2 regions of the Dyella telluris genome follow, and region 1 is predicted to be linked to the other one. Evidence: riboswitches for the same ligand, from Rfam matches in the RefSeq annotation. Region 1 holds a riboswitch; the other holds the start of a gene.
The links. Region 1 has a riboswitch for cobalamin ahead of btuB (TonB-dependent vitamin B12 receptor). Riboswitches for the same ligand answer to the same signal wherever they lie in the genome.

Region 1 (7,466 bases):
CTCCAGCACCGACTCCGTCGCCGCGGCAGCCACCCGGGTGTCGTCCAGCGCAAACGTGTCGCGGCTCACCATGCGCCCCACCGCCGTGCGTGCACCCGCCAGGTCGCCCTCTGTCAGCGCGCGCGCCACGGGCAACGCATGGTCAGCCAGGCTGCGCAGCCCGATCACCAGATAGAGCACGACCACCTCCAACGCGAACCACAGCCAGGGCGCGGCTCGTCGCCACCACACCTCCAGCAACCCCGTCACCGCCACCAGCGGCAGCACGGCCAGCCCCCATGCAAGGACGCCCGCCACGCGACGATCGGCGTGGCCATGCGACTCGATGAAGCGCGCCAGGCGCCCGAACAAAACCAGCGGATGCCACCGTCGCGGCTCGCCCAGCCAGGCATCCATCATCACGGCCAGCACCATCGCCAACGCCGTGCTCATGGCAGGAACAACGCCACAGCCGCCACCGGATTCGACGGAAAGTAAAGATGCATGAAGCTCGCGGTGAAACGTCCGCGGCGGTACACGCCCTCCTTGCTCGGCCCGCCATCGGGATTGCTGGCCATGGCGATGGGATCCTCGTCGATCTCGGCCAGCGCGTAATGAAAGGTATGCCCCCGCAATGCGCCTTCCGGCAGGGCGACTGCCTGCATCCCGAGCCCGCCCAGCCGTTTCTGCATGGCGGCCTTGCCACGCAACAGGCCCGCCATCGGAAAGCTCGCGCCTTCCACGTCGGCCAGTGAATCGAGCGCATACAACATGCCGCCGCATTCGGCGAGCAGGGGACGTCCTGCCTCCACATGCGCGTGCAGTGCTTCACGCAATGTGTTGTTCTGCGAAAGCGTCAACAAGTGCAGTTCCGGATAACCGCCGGGCAACCACGCCGCATCGCAGGCCGGCAACGTCTCGCCGGCCAGCGGCGAGAAGAAGCACAGCTGCGCCCCGGCCTCGCGCAACAGATCGAGGTTGGCCGGATAGACGAAGCAGAACGCCGCGTCGCGCGCGATGGCAATGCGGACACCGCGCAGGGTCGCCGGCACTGCCGCACGCGATGCCGAAGGAAACGTCACCGGCGCAGGCAAGTCAGCCGATGCATGGGTAGCCCATGCGTCCGCGAGAGCATCGAGCCGCGCATCGATATCCCCAAGTTCGGCTGCGGCTACCAGGCCAAGATGCCGCTCGGGCAAGGCGAGAGCGACGTCGCGCGGCAGTGCGCCCAGCCAGTGCAGGTCGTCCGGCAAGCTGCCGGCCAGCAATTGCGCGTGATAGGCGCTGCCCACCCGATTGGCGGCCACGCCATGCACCCGCAAACCGTCGCGATAACGCGCCAGGCCCAGCGCCAGTGCGCCGAACGTCTGCGCCATGGCAGAGCCGTCGATCACGGCAAGCACGGGCAGGCCAAAGCGCAGCGCCAGATCCGCGCTGGACGTGCCGCCATCGAACAGCCCCATCACGCCTTCGACAAGGATCAGGTCGGCATCGGCAGCCGCTTCGTGCAGCCGCGCCCGTACATCATCCTCGCCGTTCATCCACAGGTCGAGCTGATAGACAGGCGCGCCGCTCGCGCGCTCCAGCACCATGGGATCGAGAAAATCCGGGCCGGTCTTGAACACGCGCACCCGCTTGCCCTGCCGTGCATGCCAGCGCGCGAGTGCCGCCGTTACCGACGTCTTGCCCTGCCCCGATGCCGGCGCGGAAACCAGCAGTGCAGGACATGCGGCGTTATGGTCGGTCATCGACGACTCCTGTTTGTTCTTCCACCCGACACGTCCGCTGGCGCGTCAGAGTTCAATGCCTTTCTGTGCCTTGATGCCCGCCTGGAAGGCGTGCTTCACCACGCGCATTTCCGTTACCGTATCGGCCAGCTCCACCAGCGTATCCGGTGCACCGCGCCCGGTGATCACCACATGCTGCTCCGGCGGACGCGCGCGCAGGGCATCGCACACCTTTGCCACGTCGATGTAGCCCTTCACCAGGGCAATGTTCAGCTCGTCGAGCAGCACGAAGTCGTATGACGGGTCAGCCAGCATCCGCGCTGCAATCTGCCACGCGGCATCAGCCGCCTGGATGTCGCGCGCCTTGTCCTGCGTTTCCCACGTATAGCCTTCGCCCATCACGTGATAATCGAGTTCATCGGGAAAGCGGCGGAAGAACGCTTCTTCACCCGTGGAAAAACTGCCCTTGATGAACTGCACCACGCCGCAGTGGAACCCATGCCCCAGCGAACGCGCCAGCATGCCGAAGCCGGACGAGCTCTTGCCCTTGCCGTTACCGGTATTGACCACCAGCACGCCGCGCTCGATGGTGGCCCGGGCGATCTTGCGATCGACCAGCTCCTTCTTGCGCTGCATGCGCTCGCGATGACGCTCCTCCGGACTCAGGCTGTCATCGCGCTCGCTCATGCGCGTGCCTTTTCGTGGCCGTTGGTGGAGGCTACGACACGTGACACCACGGCCTGTAGCACCAGCGCCACCGCGACGTAACTGATGGTGGTGCGCACGAACAGCGGGCCCCACTGCCACAGGCGCGCCACATATTCGCTCATGTGCGGATTGGCGTAGCGACCGCCCAGCCAGTAGAACGAGCCATTGGAAATGGCGAACGAACCGATCGCCGCCAGCAGCGCCACGATGAACGCAGCGAGGTAGGACATCGCACGCCCGGTCATGCGCGGCGCATACCAGCGGCCCGCGTACCACAGCACCGCGTACGCCAGCGGCAGGAACGAATACGCCAGCGTGATGCAGAAGTCACTGACGCCCGCATAGCTGATGGACACCCAGTCCAGCGCCACCGCAAGCAGCACCATGACCACGAAGGTCCAGTGGTGACGCAGGTACAAGCCGCCGAGAAAGAAGATCGCCATGGATGCATCGGGCAAGTGCAGCATGTCGCCGAAGTGCTTGAAGCGGGTGGCCATCATCACCGCCATCAGCACCAGCCATAACGCGTTGAATCGGGAAACCGACAGTGCTTTCACGGGAGCTCTCCTGATCGATGCATCGTGGAACGACGCCGGGTCCCTTTGCAGGGCCCGGCCTCATGGATTACTGCGCGGGCTGATAACGCAGTGTCAACATATAGTTGCGGCCGGGCTGGTTGAAGTACCAGGCGGTTTCGTAGTCCTTGGCAAACGCGTTGTTCAAGGCCAGCTGCAGCTTGAAGTCCCGCGAAATGGCGTAGGCCACGCGCAGGTTGGTGATGGCGTAGCCGCCCAGCGGGTGACGGTTGGCCAGATCGTCGTAACGGCGGCCCGACACGAACCAGGTACCGCCGACGCTGAAGTCGCCGAAGCTGCGATCGATGTCGACATTGCCCGTCTGGCGCGCACGGCGCGGCAGCAGGTTGCCCTCGTAAGCGGTGGACTCGTCACGCGGGTCGAGCCAGGTGGCCGTACCTGTCACCAGCCAGCCCGCCAGGTTACCGCTCACCACGCCTTCCGCCCCGCGGATGCGCGCCTTGTCCACATTGGCGGCTGCCTGCGTGGTGGCGTCATACGTGATCAGGTTGTTCACGTTGTTGCGGAAGGCATTCAACGACCAGTAACCCCAGCCATAGCTGCCGCGCAGTCCCAGCTCGATGTTGTGCGAGGTTTCGGGCTTGAGGTCCGGGTTGCCGTAGTACGGGTAGTACAGGTCGTTGAAGGTCGGCGCCTTGAACGCCGTGCCGTAGCTGGCCGTCAGGCGCAGCGTCTGGGTAAAGTCCCAGCCCCACAGCAGGCTGCCGGTGTTCTTGCTGCCGAACTGGCTATTGTCGTCATGGCGCACGCTGGCCTGGATCGACTGGCTGCCGAAAGTCTGCTGCCACTGCGCGAACAGGCCGCGATTGATACGGCTGTCGACCGGAACCTGCGTGTACGGGTTGATGTAACCCGCGGTGCTGTCCACGTGGTCGCGCTGCCAGTCGAAACCGGTGGTGAGCAGGCCACCCCAGAAGCCGACGTCGGCCTGCAGCGAACCGACATCGCGGTGCGTGTCGTAGCGGCTGACGTAATCGCCCTGGTAGAAATCCTTCTCGAAATCGCCACTGGTGCCGGCGCTGAGCGTCAGCTTGACGTTGCTGGCAGGACGATAATGGACGCTGCCACCCACGACCTGCGTGGCGCTTTTGTCGGAGTCCGTGTAGGTACCGTCGTAGTAATTGTGGCCCTCGGCACGGAACAGGCGAACATCCGCGTCCCACTGCTCATCGAACGTGTAACCACCCTGCACCGTAGCGGCGGTGTTGCGGTAGCCGTCCTTGTCCGGCTGGTCGGCATAGCAAGCCGCACCCACTTCCGCCGCGCCGATCCGGCACGAATTGATGCCGTGCGTCTGGTCGTGCGACACCTCCACCGAGTACCAGCCATTGCCGCTCTTGCCGGCAAACCCGGCCGAACCGTTCAGATGGCTATAACTCCCCACGCCCAGGCTGAAGGACGGCACGAAGGCGCCTTCCGGGCGTCGCGTGAAAATCTGGATCACGCCACCAATGGCTTCCGAGCCGTACAGGCTGGAGAACGGACCGCGCACGATTTCGATGCGCTCGATCTGGTCCACCGGAATGTCCTGCAACGACGCCGTGCCCAGCGTGGCCGAGCCCACCTTCACGCCATCGATCAGCACCAGCACGTGGTCAGACTCGGTACCGCGCAGGAACGCGCTGGTCGACTTGCCGGGGCCGCCGTTGTTGACAATCTGCATACCCGGCGTGCCGCGCAGCAGGTCGCCCAGCGAAGCCGGCTGCAGGCGCTCGATGTCAGCCCGGTCGATCACCGTGACCGCCGACAGCGTCTGCTCCTGGGTCTGCTCGGTGCGCGTGGCGGTGACCACGACGCCGTTGAGGTTGGTCGTGTCATCGGCGAAGGCCGGAAAAATGACAGACAAAAGTGCCGTCGCCAGTACGGAACGACGGACCGTGGAAATTCGGATGGCCAAAACAATGCTCCTCAACCGCGCCTGCCCGCGCGGATCGCATGAAAAAAGGACAGGTGGCGAGGGTTTGGCGGCCGCGCGAAACACGGCATCCCCAACATGGCCCACCGCCTGTCTGGTCGTACCTTGAGGCCGGTCTCCGGGCTCGCGGGCGAAGACTGATGTCTTCCAGATCGACGCCTTCCCGTGCGCGCGGCACAGTGGCTTGATGTCGTTCTGTCGATCCCCTATGGATCGCACTCGCCTACCGTTGCGGGGGCAGCTCCGGAATAGGCGCTTGCGCGCCGCACCGGATTCCCGTTTCAACCTTCGGCCGGTTGGCCGTTGGTCACCTCAGGTGGCGGCATGGTAGCAGACAACGAAATGTGAACGTTTGGGGTGGGGTGTCTGGGGTGGGGTGTCTGGGGATGTGGCCAGGCGCTTTTGGTCAGCCGCACGGCTGGCCCTCCATGCCCTCAGTGATCGGTTCTCACCTCACCGTCATTCCTGCGAAGGCAGGAGGCGCTTTTTAACCGCCGGAGGGCGGGTCATCCAGTGCCTTTGCTCTGTGCCTTCGGTAGTAATGCCGGCGCCAGGTTGCCGCTTACGCAGCGGAGGCGTTTCGACCTCCTGCCGGAGGCCGAGTCACTTTTCTTTTGCTGGCCCAAAAGAAAAGTAACCCAAAGAAAATGGCCTTAAAGGCTGGCAGCATACCGATGGGATAAGCCCGAACGGGTGAGGAAGCCGGGTTGCGGGACAACCTCCGCCTCTACACAGCGGGTACTTCCAAGCGCTTCGCAACGCGCCATGGCTCTGAGGACTTAACGCGGAGCGTCGTGCCGCTTTGCGGCACCTCCTTCCTTGCCCCTAGGGGGTTCACGTTGAACATCACCTGTCGCTCGTCCTCTCCCGTTCGGGAGAGGACTGGGGTGAGCACTGAGGTGAGAGAGAAACAGACTTCACACGGTGCGAGATACTCCCTGTAGGAGCGCACCTTGTGCGCGACCGCAGCGTCGTGTCGATACCGCTCCGTCAGGTGGTCGCGCACAGGGTGCGCTCCTACAGACAAGCTAAGCCGGCACGCCATGTGCCGTCGCACCCTGCGACGCGATGTGCAGCGCAGCTGCACGAGCCTTCGGCTCTGGCTCTGGCTTTTGACCTACCCGCCCCCTTGAGCGGCGGTGAGGGGCGGACGACAGGCCCGCAGGGGGATCGGCAAGGATGCCGATCCCTTTTCGACAGGACATGGAAGTCCTGTCGAAAAGCCCGGCCGACCCTCACGGACTGGCCGGCTTCACCGGCCAGCGCCGCGATGGGGGGGCCTTTTCTTTTGGTTACTTTTCTTTGGGCAAGCAAAGAAAAGTGACCCGGCCTCCGGCAGGAGGTCGGAACGCCCGCTGCGTAAGCGGCCAGGTCGCGGTAGCGCTAGAACCCGAAGGCCCAAAGCAAAGTCACTGGACCCCTGCCTACGCAGGGGTGACGGCTAAAGAAGGAAGCTGTGAGGCGAGACTGGCCCTCACCTCAGCCCACCTCATCGCGCAAAGCCAAAGCCCCCATCAGTACCGACAAGCTCCCGCCGGGCGCGAGCAACAAAAACCAACCCCCACCCGAGCCCCAAAAAAGAAAACGCCCGCCCCACTCTCGCAGGACGGGCGCTCCAAACACCCAAAACTCACCGCGGCAAAAACATCACTGCTTGTGGAACGTCAGGTGCCCCTGCGCCGCATCCACCACAATGGTCTCGCCCGCCGCAAACTTCCCTTCCAGGATCTCGCGCGCCAACGGATTCTCCAGCTGCTGCTGGATCGCCCGCTTCAGCGGCCGCGCGCCATACACCGGATCGAAGCCGACATTGCCCAGCAGGTCCAGCGCCTTGTCGCTGATCTCCATGCGCAGCTGGCGTTCGGCCAGTCGCTTCTCCAGGTAGGTCAGCTGGATCAGGGCGATCTTGCGGATCTGCTTCTTCTCCAGCGGACGGAACACCACCAGTTCGTCGAGTCGGTTGATGAACTCAGGGCGGAAGTGCGCCTGCACCACGCCCAGCACGGCGGCCTTCATCTGCACGTAATCGGCTTCGGAATCGCCTGCGTGCTCCTGGATCATCTGCGAACCCAGGTTGGAGGTCATCACGATGACCGTGTTGCGGAAGTCCACCGTGCGGCCCTGGCCGTCGGTGAGGCGTCCGTCATCGAGCACCTGCAGCAGGATGTTGAACACATCCGGATGCGCCTTCTCCACCTCGTCCAGCAGGATGACGCTGTACGGGCGACGACGCACGGCTTCGGTGAGGTAACCGCCTTCCTCATAGCCCACGTAACCCGGGGGTGCGCCGATCAGGCGGCTCACGGAGTGCTTCTCCATGAACTCGCTCATGTCGATGCGCACCATCGCATCCGTGGTATCGAACATGAATTCGGCCAGGGCCTTGCACAGCTCGGTCTTGCCGACACCGGTGGGGCCAAGGAACAGGAACGAACCATTCGGACGATTGGGGTCGGACAGGCCGGCACGGGCTCGACGGATTGCGTCGGATACGGCACGCACGGCCTCGTCCTGGCCCACCACGCGCTTGTGCAGCGCTTC
Region 2 (7,466 bases), 1.6 Mb from region 1:
CGCCATGCTCGGCTCGGCGCTGGACATCAAGCCGCTGCTGCGTGGCTACCGTGGCGAAACCGGCCCGGTGGGCAAGGTGCGCGGCTTCGAACACGGCGCGGAGACGCTGTTCAACTACACGGCGCAGCGTGTGCGTACCGGCCTGCTGGTGCCCGCGGTCTGCGTCAGCTACGGCGGCGAACTTAGCGAACTTGCCAAGCTGCCCGGCTATGACGGCCTGCGCGCGGCCTGCGATGAAACCGGTGTCGCGCTGATGGAAGCCCCGATGAGCATCACCGGCATGGTCAACGTTGGCGAAGGCGCCGTCACGCTCGGCTTCGCCGCTGAAGAGCACGTCGCCGAGTTCTGAGCGCTTCGACTTTCAGGAGGGTTTGCATGATCCGCCTGTACCTGCTCGCGCCGCTCCTGCTGCTTAGCGTGCCCGCCGCGGCGGGCACGGCGTACCAATGCACGGACGCCGGCGGCAAGGTGTCGTTCCAGGACAAGCCCTGCGCCGGCGCACAGCGCCAGCAGGTGCTGCATCTGGACGATTCGCAGCCCGTCGCCACGCCGGCGCCCCGGCCCTCCGATGCACCGGTATTCGAAACCGTGCCGCCACCGGCGCCACCAGCCCAGCCGTACACTCCCCTGCCGGTGTTGTACGCGTGCGTGCGCGCCACCGATGGCAAGCCCTACACCAGCAGCAACGGCGATCCCCAGCCCTACCAGGTTCCCTACGGCATCCTCGGTGCTTCGGCACTGCCACTGTCCCAGGTTTACGGCGGACCCGGCGCCGCCGGCGCCTCCGCCCCCGAACTCAACCGCGGACGCATCACCACCGGCTTGATCGCCAATCACTACGTATGGGTGCAGGACCAGTGCCGCGAACTCACCCGGCCAGAAACCTGCCATGCCCTGCGCGATGCCTACGACGACAACGCCACCAAACTGCGCCGCGCCTTCAAGAGCGACCAGCCACCACTGGAGCAGCGTGACCAGGAGCTGCGCGCCCAGCTGCACAACTGCTGAGCCCGGCCTGAGCAAAGATTGACCAATGTCATGCAAGTGCCTGCCACGGAACGGCCATTGGCAGTTGTGCACAGGCTTGCTACCAGGGTTTCCCCAATCGCTGTGGAAAACACGCGGAGATGCCGCATCGGGGTGCTGTCGAAAATCTGCGCATGATGGTGAAACTCTCACGCTGGCGCGTACTTGCGTGATCTGTCCACAGGCTTACCCCTGTGCATTCCACATGTGCTGTGGAAAACGCGGCGTGTTGCGGTGTCAGGGTGGTGTCGAAAGTCTGCGCAGGATGGTGAAACACTCGCACCGGCGCGCACTTGCGTGATCTGTCCACAGGCTTGCCCCTGTGCATTCCACATGTGCTGTGGAAAACGCATCGTGATGCAGCGTCGGCACGCTGTCGAAAATCTACGCATGATGGTGAAACTCTCGCACCGGCGCGCACTTGCGCAATCTGTCCACAGGCTTGCCCCATGGCATTCCACATGTGCTGTGGAAAACGCGTGGTGAGGTGGCGTCGGCATGGTGTCGAAAATCTACGCATGGTGGTGAAACTCTCGCGCTGGCACGCACTTGCGTGATCTGTCCACAGGCTTACCCCATTCCGTTCCACATCTGCTGTGGAAAACGCGTGTGACGCGGTGTCAGCGTGGTGTCGAAAATTTGCCCACGATGGTGAAACTCTCGCGCAGGCGCGTACTTGCGTGATCTGTCCACAGGCTTGCCCCATGGCACTCCACATGCGCTGTGGAAAAGATGCGCGGGGCTGCTGCGAATGTAGGCAGGATGATGAAACGGTATCGCTGGCGAGGACTTGCGTGATCTGTCCACAGGGTTGCACAGCGGGAATCCACATTGGGTGTGGAAAAGTGCGTTGGGTTCGTTTGTTAGACCGCTATGTTGTCGCGACCTGGCTCGCCTGCCGCGGGCTTCCGACCTCCTGCCGGAGGCCGGGTTACTTTCTCTTGCGTGCCCAAGAGAAAGTAACCAAAGAGAAGGGCACCCCATCGCGGCGCTGGCCGATAGAGCCGGCCAGTGCGTGAGGGTCGGCCGGGCTTTTCGACAGGGCGTCCTGCCCTGTCGAAAAGGGATCGGCATCCTTGCCGATCCCCCTGCGGGCCTGTCGTCCGCCCCTCACCGCCGCTCAAGGGGGCGGGTAGGTCAAAAGCCAGAGCCAGAGCCGAAGGCTCGTGCAGCTGCGCTGCACATCGCGACGCGATGACACATCGAGTGCCGGCCTAGCTTCACTGTAGGAGCGCACCCTGTGCGCGACAGCCGGACGGAGCGGTATCGACATGGCGCTGCGGTCGCGCACAAGGTGCGCTCCTACAGGGGGTGTCTCGCACCGTGTGAAGCCCGTTTCTTTCTCGCCTCAGTGCTCATTCCAGTCCTCTCCCGAACGGGAGAGGACGAGCGACAAGTGATGTTCAACGTGAACACCCAAGTGGCAAGGAAGGAGGTGCCTCGTAGAGGCACGACGCTCCGCGTTAAGTCCTCAGGGCTTTGGCGCGTTGCGAAGCGCTTTGCAGTACCCGCTGTGTAGAGGCGAAGGTTGCCAAGCAACACCGTTCCTCAGCCGTTCGGGCTTATCCCATCGGCATGCTGCCAGCCTTTAAGGCCATTTCTTTGGGTTACTTTTCTTTGGGCCAGCAAAGAAAAGTGACTCGGCCTCCGGCAGGAGGTCGAAACGCCTCCGCTGCGTAAGCGGCCAGGTCGCCGCCACGCACGAGACCGAAGGCCAAGAACAGAGAAGCTCGATTCCCGCCTTCGCTGGAATGACGCCTCTGATCAATCGATCGGGCAAGCGTGGCCCCTCACCCCAACCCTCTCCCCAAAGGGGAGAGGGAGCAAGAGCAACGAGTGCAATCCACCCCACCCTCAAAACCCGTAATTCAAAAACCCCCCATCCACCGCCAACACCTGCCCCGTCACATAACTCGCCGCCGGCAGGCACAGAAACGCGATCGCCGCCGCCACTTCTTCCGGCTCACCAATGCGCCGCAACGGCGTGCGATCCAGCACCTCGTCGAGGTACTCGTCGTTTGCCAGCGCCGGTTCCGACCGCTGCGTGCGGATATACCAGGGCGCCACCGCATTCACGCGGATGCCATCCGCTGCCCATTCCACCGCAAGGTTGCGGGTGAGTTGATGCAGGGCCGCCTTGGTCATGCCATAGGGTGATCCCGTGCGCACATGTGTCACACCGGACACCGATCCCACGTTCACGATGGCCGCGTTGGCGTGCTGCACCAGCTGCGGATGCGCAAGGCGGCACATTTCGAAGGCGGAAAACAGGTTCTGCTCGAAGATCAGGCGGTACTCGTCTTCGCGATAGGCGAGCGTCGGCGCCGGACGATTGCCGCCCGCGTTGTTCACCAGCAGCGAGAGGGGTGCGCCGAGATCTGCTACCCAGTCAAACACGGCAAGCCGGTCTTCCTGCTCGCTCAGGTCGGCATCGAAAGCCAGCACCTCGATGCCCGGGAAGTCATCCAGCAACTCGATGCGCACTTGTTCCAGGTAATCACCGTCGCGGGCAACCAGCAGAAGATTGGCGCCCAGCCCGGCGAGTTCACGGGCGGTGGCGTAGCCGATGCCCTTGCTGGCACCCGTGATCAAGGCGGTATGTCCCTGCAGCTGCCATGCGTCGATGCGTGCGTTCATGCGCCGAGCTTAGAGCCTGTACGCGTTTCCAGCCAAGTTTTGTCGGCTACCATGCAGCCAACAGCGTTGGAACCATCTTTCGGCGAGGTCTTCCATGAAACGGCTCATTCCCCTGCTATGCCTGCTCACGCTTGCCGCCTGCTCCGGCAAGCCGCCCGCGCCGGAATCGGCACCGGCCACGGCCAGCACGGCGCGCGTCGCCACACCCTGGGACGCCATGGAGAAGGACAAGCAGCGTGCCGCCGACGTGCAGAAAACAGTGGACGAGCAGGCCAAAAAGCAGCAACAGCAGATCGAAGCCGCGCAGCAATAAGGCTCGTCAGGCGAGGGTACTTGGCAAATGGACGTCCGGACGGGCATGGTGTCCGGCATGAATGCCCATCACGACGAACTCGCCACCGCGCCGCTGCTGGATATCGACGATGCCAGCGTGATGCGCGGTGATCGGCTGATCCTCGACAGCTTCAGCCTGCGCATCGACGCCGGCCAGCACACCGCCATCCTCGGCGCGAATGGTGCCGGCAAATCCACCCTGGTGCGCCTGATCACGCGCGAGCTCTACCCGCTTGCGCGCAGGGATGGCCGTGCATCCATGCACGTGTTCGGTCGCGAGCGCTGGCATGTCTCCGATCTTCGCGGGCTGCTCGGCATCGTCTCGCCATCACTGCAGCACGACTGCACCACGGATGCCACGCTGGAAGTGGCCGAGGCGGTGCTGTCCAGCTTCTTTGCCGCGCAGCGGCTGGGCCTGAATCACCACGTGACGGCCGCCATGCGCGAACGCGCCGATGAAGCCCTGGAGCAGGCCGGCGCCACGCACCTGCTTGGCCGCACCATGGCCAGCCTGTCCACGGGCGAGGCGAGGCGCGTGCTGATTGCCCGCGCACTGGTGCACCGGCCGCGCGCCCTGCTGCTCGATGAACCCTGCGCCGGACTGGACATGGCCAGCCGGCGCCGCTTCCTGGAAAACTTGCGCGGCCTCGCGCGCCATGGGACCACGCTATTGCTGGTGACCCATCACGTGGAGGAGATCCTCCCCGAGATCCAGCAGGTGGTGCTGCTGCGCGACGGGCAGCTGCTCAGGCAGGGCAGCAAGAACGACGTACTCACCGGCCCCCTGCTGTCCGAAACGTTCGGCATGCCGGTTTGCGTGGAGCGTCACGGCGACTACTTCAGCGCCGCCATCGCCTGAGGGACATCCGGACGTCCATCCGTCCAACCGTCGAAACGCTTGACGGGCCGGACGGCGGAAGCGTACTTTTGCGTCGCTGGTGGCTTTCATCCCTTCATCGCGATGAAGGGATGAAATTAAAAGGGAAGCCTGTGCGGCCCAACCGGGCCAATTCCGGCGCTGCCCCGCAGCGGTGTGTGGAAACAACCTTCGCCATGAGCACTGGTCCTGACGGACCGGGAAGCGGCGGACAGTAGGCGAGGCATCGACATGCCTCATGTCCACGAGCCCGAAGACCTGCCCCGGCCGGGAGGCTTGTCCTCCTGACAGACCTGGAGCTTCCGCGGGGAGGCAGCCGGATGCTGCGTCGTGGCCACGCCCACGGCGCGCGCCTCCGTGCCTGCTCGCGCAAGACCCGGTTCGCCCGAGGGGGCGAAGGTCGCTGGCGTGCAGGTGGAAGCCGCTCGCCGCAGTTCCTTCGTTCCTCATTCATCACGAATCGAGGACACGTAATCATGACTACCGTTACCAACCTGGGCTTTCCCCGCATGGGCCCACGACGCGAACTCAAGCATGCGCTGGAGGCGTACTGGCACGGCGAAAGCACGGCGCAGCAGCTGGAGGAAGCCGCGCGCTCACTCCGGCGCAGGCACTGGGAGCTGCAACGCGAGGCCGGTGCCGACATCGTTCCCTGCAACGATTTCTCGCTGTACGACCATGTGCTGGACATGGCCTTCCTGTTCGATGCCATACCCGAACGCTATCGCCCGCTGGTCGAGCGCGATGCACATGCCGGCTACTTCGCGCTGGCGCGCGGATGGCAACAAGATGGCCTTGATCTCCACGCGCTGGAGATGACCAAGTGGTTCGACACCAACTATCACTACCTGGTGCCTGAGCTCCATGCGGGGCAGACCTTCCGTCTGCGCGGGAACAAACCCGTCGACGAGTTCATCGAGGCGCGCGAGCAGGGTTTCGAAGCTCGTCCCGTGCTCTTGGGGCCGGTGAGCTTCCTGCTGCTGTCCAAGGCCGTGGATGGCAGCGATTGCCTCGACCTGCTGGACCGTTTGCTGCCTGTCTATGCGCAATTGCTGGCCCGGCTGAGCCAGGCGGGCGCGGAATGGGTACAGATCGACGAACCCTGCCTGGTGCTGGACCAGGACGGCGATGACCATGCAGCCTATCGCAAGGCATATCGCGCGCTCGCGGATGGCAACCGCCCGAAGCTGTTGCTCGCTACCTATTTCGGAGCGCCCGCCGACAATCTCCCGCTCGTTGCAGAGCTGCCGGTCGATGGCCTGCACGTGGATCTGGTGCGCGCGCCCGAACAGCTCGACGCCGTGCTTGATGCGCTGGGCGAGGAGAAGATCCTCTCGCTGGGCCTCGTTGATGGCCGCAACGTCTGGCGTGCCGACCTGGACCGCGCACTGCGAACGCTGCGCCGCGCGCACGATCGCTTCGGTGGCCTGCGCGTGCAGATCGCCCCCTCCTGCTCGCTGTTGCACGTACCGGTGGATGTCGCCGTGGAAACGTCCCTGCCGGACGACCTGCGCTCCTGGCTCGCCTTCGCGACGCAGAAGATCGGCGAACTGCGCATTCTGGCAAATGCTGTCAAAGGCCGCGTCAGCGCCTACGCGGCCCTGGATACCGCGCGCGCGCAATGGGTATCGCGCCAGCAATCGCCGCGTGTGCATCGTGCCGAGGTCGCCCAGCGCGTGGGTTCGGTCACCGCATCGCAGCTTGCACGCCGCTCCGCGCATGCGCGTCGCAAGCACGCCCAGCAGGAACGACTTGGCCTGCCGCTGTTCCCCACCACGACCATCGGTTCGTTTCCACAAACCCATGAGGTTCGCGAGGCACGCGCCCAGTTCAAGTCACGCAAGCTGTCCGCCGTTGCCTATGAGGCGTTCCTCGAAAGCGAGACGAGGCGCTGCGTGCGTTTTCAGGAGGAGATCGGCCTGGACGTGCTGGTGCATGGCGAGTTCGAGCGCAACGACATGGTGGAGTACTTCGGCGAACAGCTGGACGGCTTTGCCTTCACCAGGCTTGGCTGGGTGCAGAGCTATGGCTCGCGTTGTGTGAAGCCGCCCATCATCTACGGCGACGTGCAGCGCCCCGCGCCCATGACCGTGCGCTGGTCATGCTACGCGCAGTCGCTCACCCCTCGCCCCATGAAAGGCATGCTGACCGGCCCGGTGACGGTGCTGCAATGGTCGTTCGTGCGCGACGACCAGCCGCGCGCCACAACGTGCCGGCAGATCGCCCTTGCGCTGCGCGACGAAGTGCTCGACCTCGAAGCCGCCGGCATCGGCGTGATCCAGATCGATGAGCCGGCGTTGCGCGAAGGCCTGCCGCTGCGCCGCAAAGACTGGCGTGGGTATCTCGCATGGGCGGTGGAAAGCTTTCGTCTCACGGCCGCGGGCGTGCGGGACGAAACGCAGATCCACACGCACATGTGTTACTCGGAGTTCAACGACATCATCGAGGCGGTGGCGGCGATGGATGCGGACGTGATCTCCATGGAAACCTCGCGCTCGCGCATGGAACTGCTGGAAGCCTTCGTGCAGTTCCGCTATCCGAACGACATGGGCCCCGGCGTGTATGACATCCATTCGCCGCGTGTGCCGAACGT

Region 2: linked by a shared signal. The riboswitch ahead of metE (5-methyltetrahydropteroyltriglutamate--homocysteine S-methyltransferase) and the one ahead of btuB (TonB-dependent vitamin B12 receptor) in region 1 are both predicted to bind cobalamin.

What each region holds. Positions count from the first base shown of each region.
Region 1 is NZ_CP060412.1:3,111,384-3,118,849, reverse strand. Features, by position in the region: gene cbiB (adenosylcobinamide-phosphate synthase CbiB) at 1-432, opposite strand, end outside; gene H8F01_RS13665 (cobyrinic acid a,c-diamide synthase CobB) at 429-1,727, opposite strand; gene cobO (cob(I)yrinic acid a,c-diamide adenosyltransferase) at 1,773-2,393, opposite strand; gene H8F01_RS13655 (hypothetical protein) at 2,390-2,971, opposite strand; gene btuB (TonB-dependent vitamin B12 receptor) at 3,039-4,907, opposite strand; cobalamin riboswitch at 5,018-5,255, opposite strand; gene clpB (ATP-dependent chaperone ClpB) at 6,573-7,466, opposite strand, start outside.
Region 2 is NZ_CP060412.1:1,497,268-1,504,733, forward strand. Features, by position in the region: gene H8F01_RS06895 (DegV family protein) at 1-349, shown strand, start outside; gene H8F01_RS06900 (DUF4124 domain-containing protein) at 376-1,008, shown strand; gene H8F01_RS06905 (SDR family oxidoreductase) at 2,881-3,663, opposite strand; gene H8F01_RS06910 (hypothetical protein) at 3,758-3,976, shown strand; gene H8F01_RS06915 (ABC transporter ATP-binding protein) at 4,034-4,855, shown strand; cobalamin riboswitch at 4,918-5,153, shown strand; gene metE (5-methyltetrahydropteroyltriglutamate--homocysteine S-methyltransferase) at 5,350-7,466, shown strand, end outside.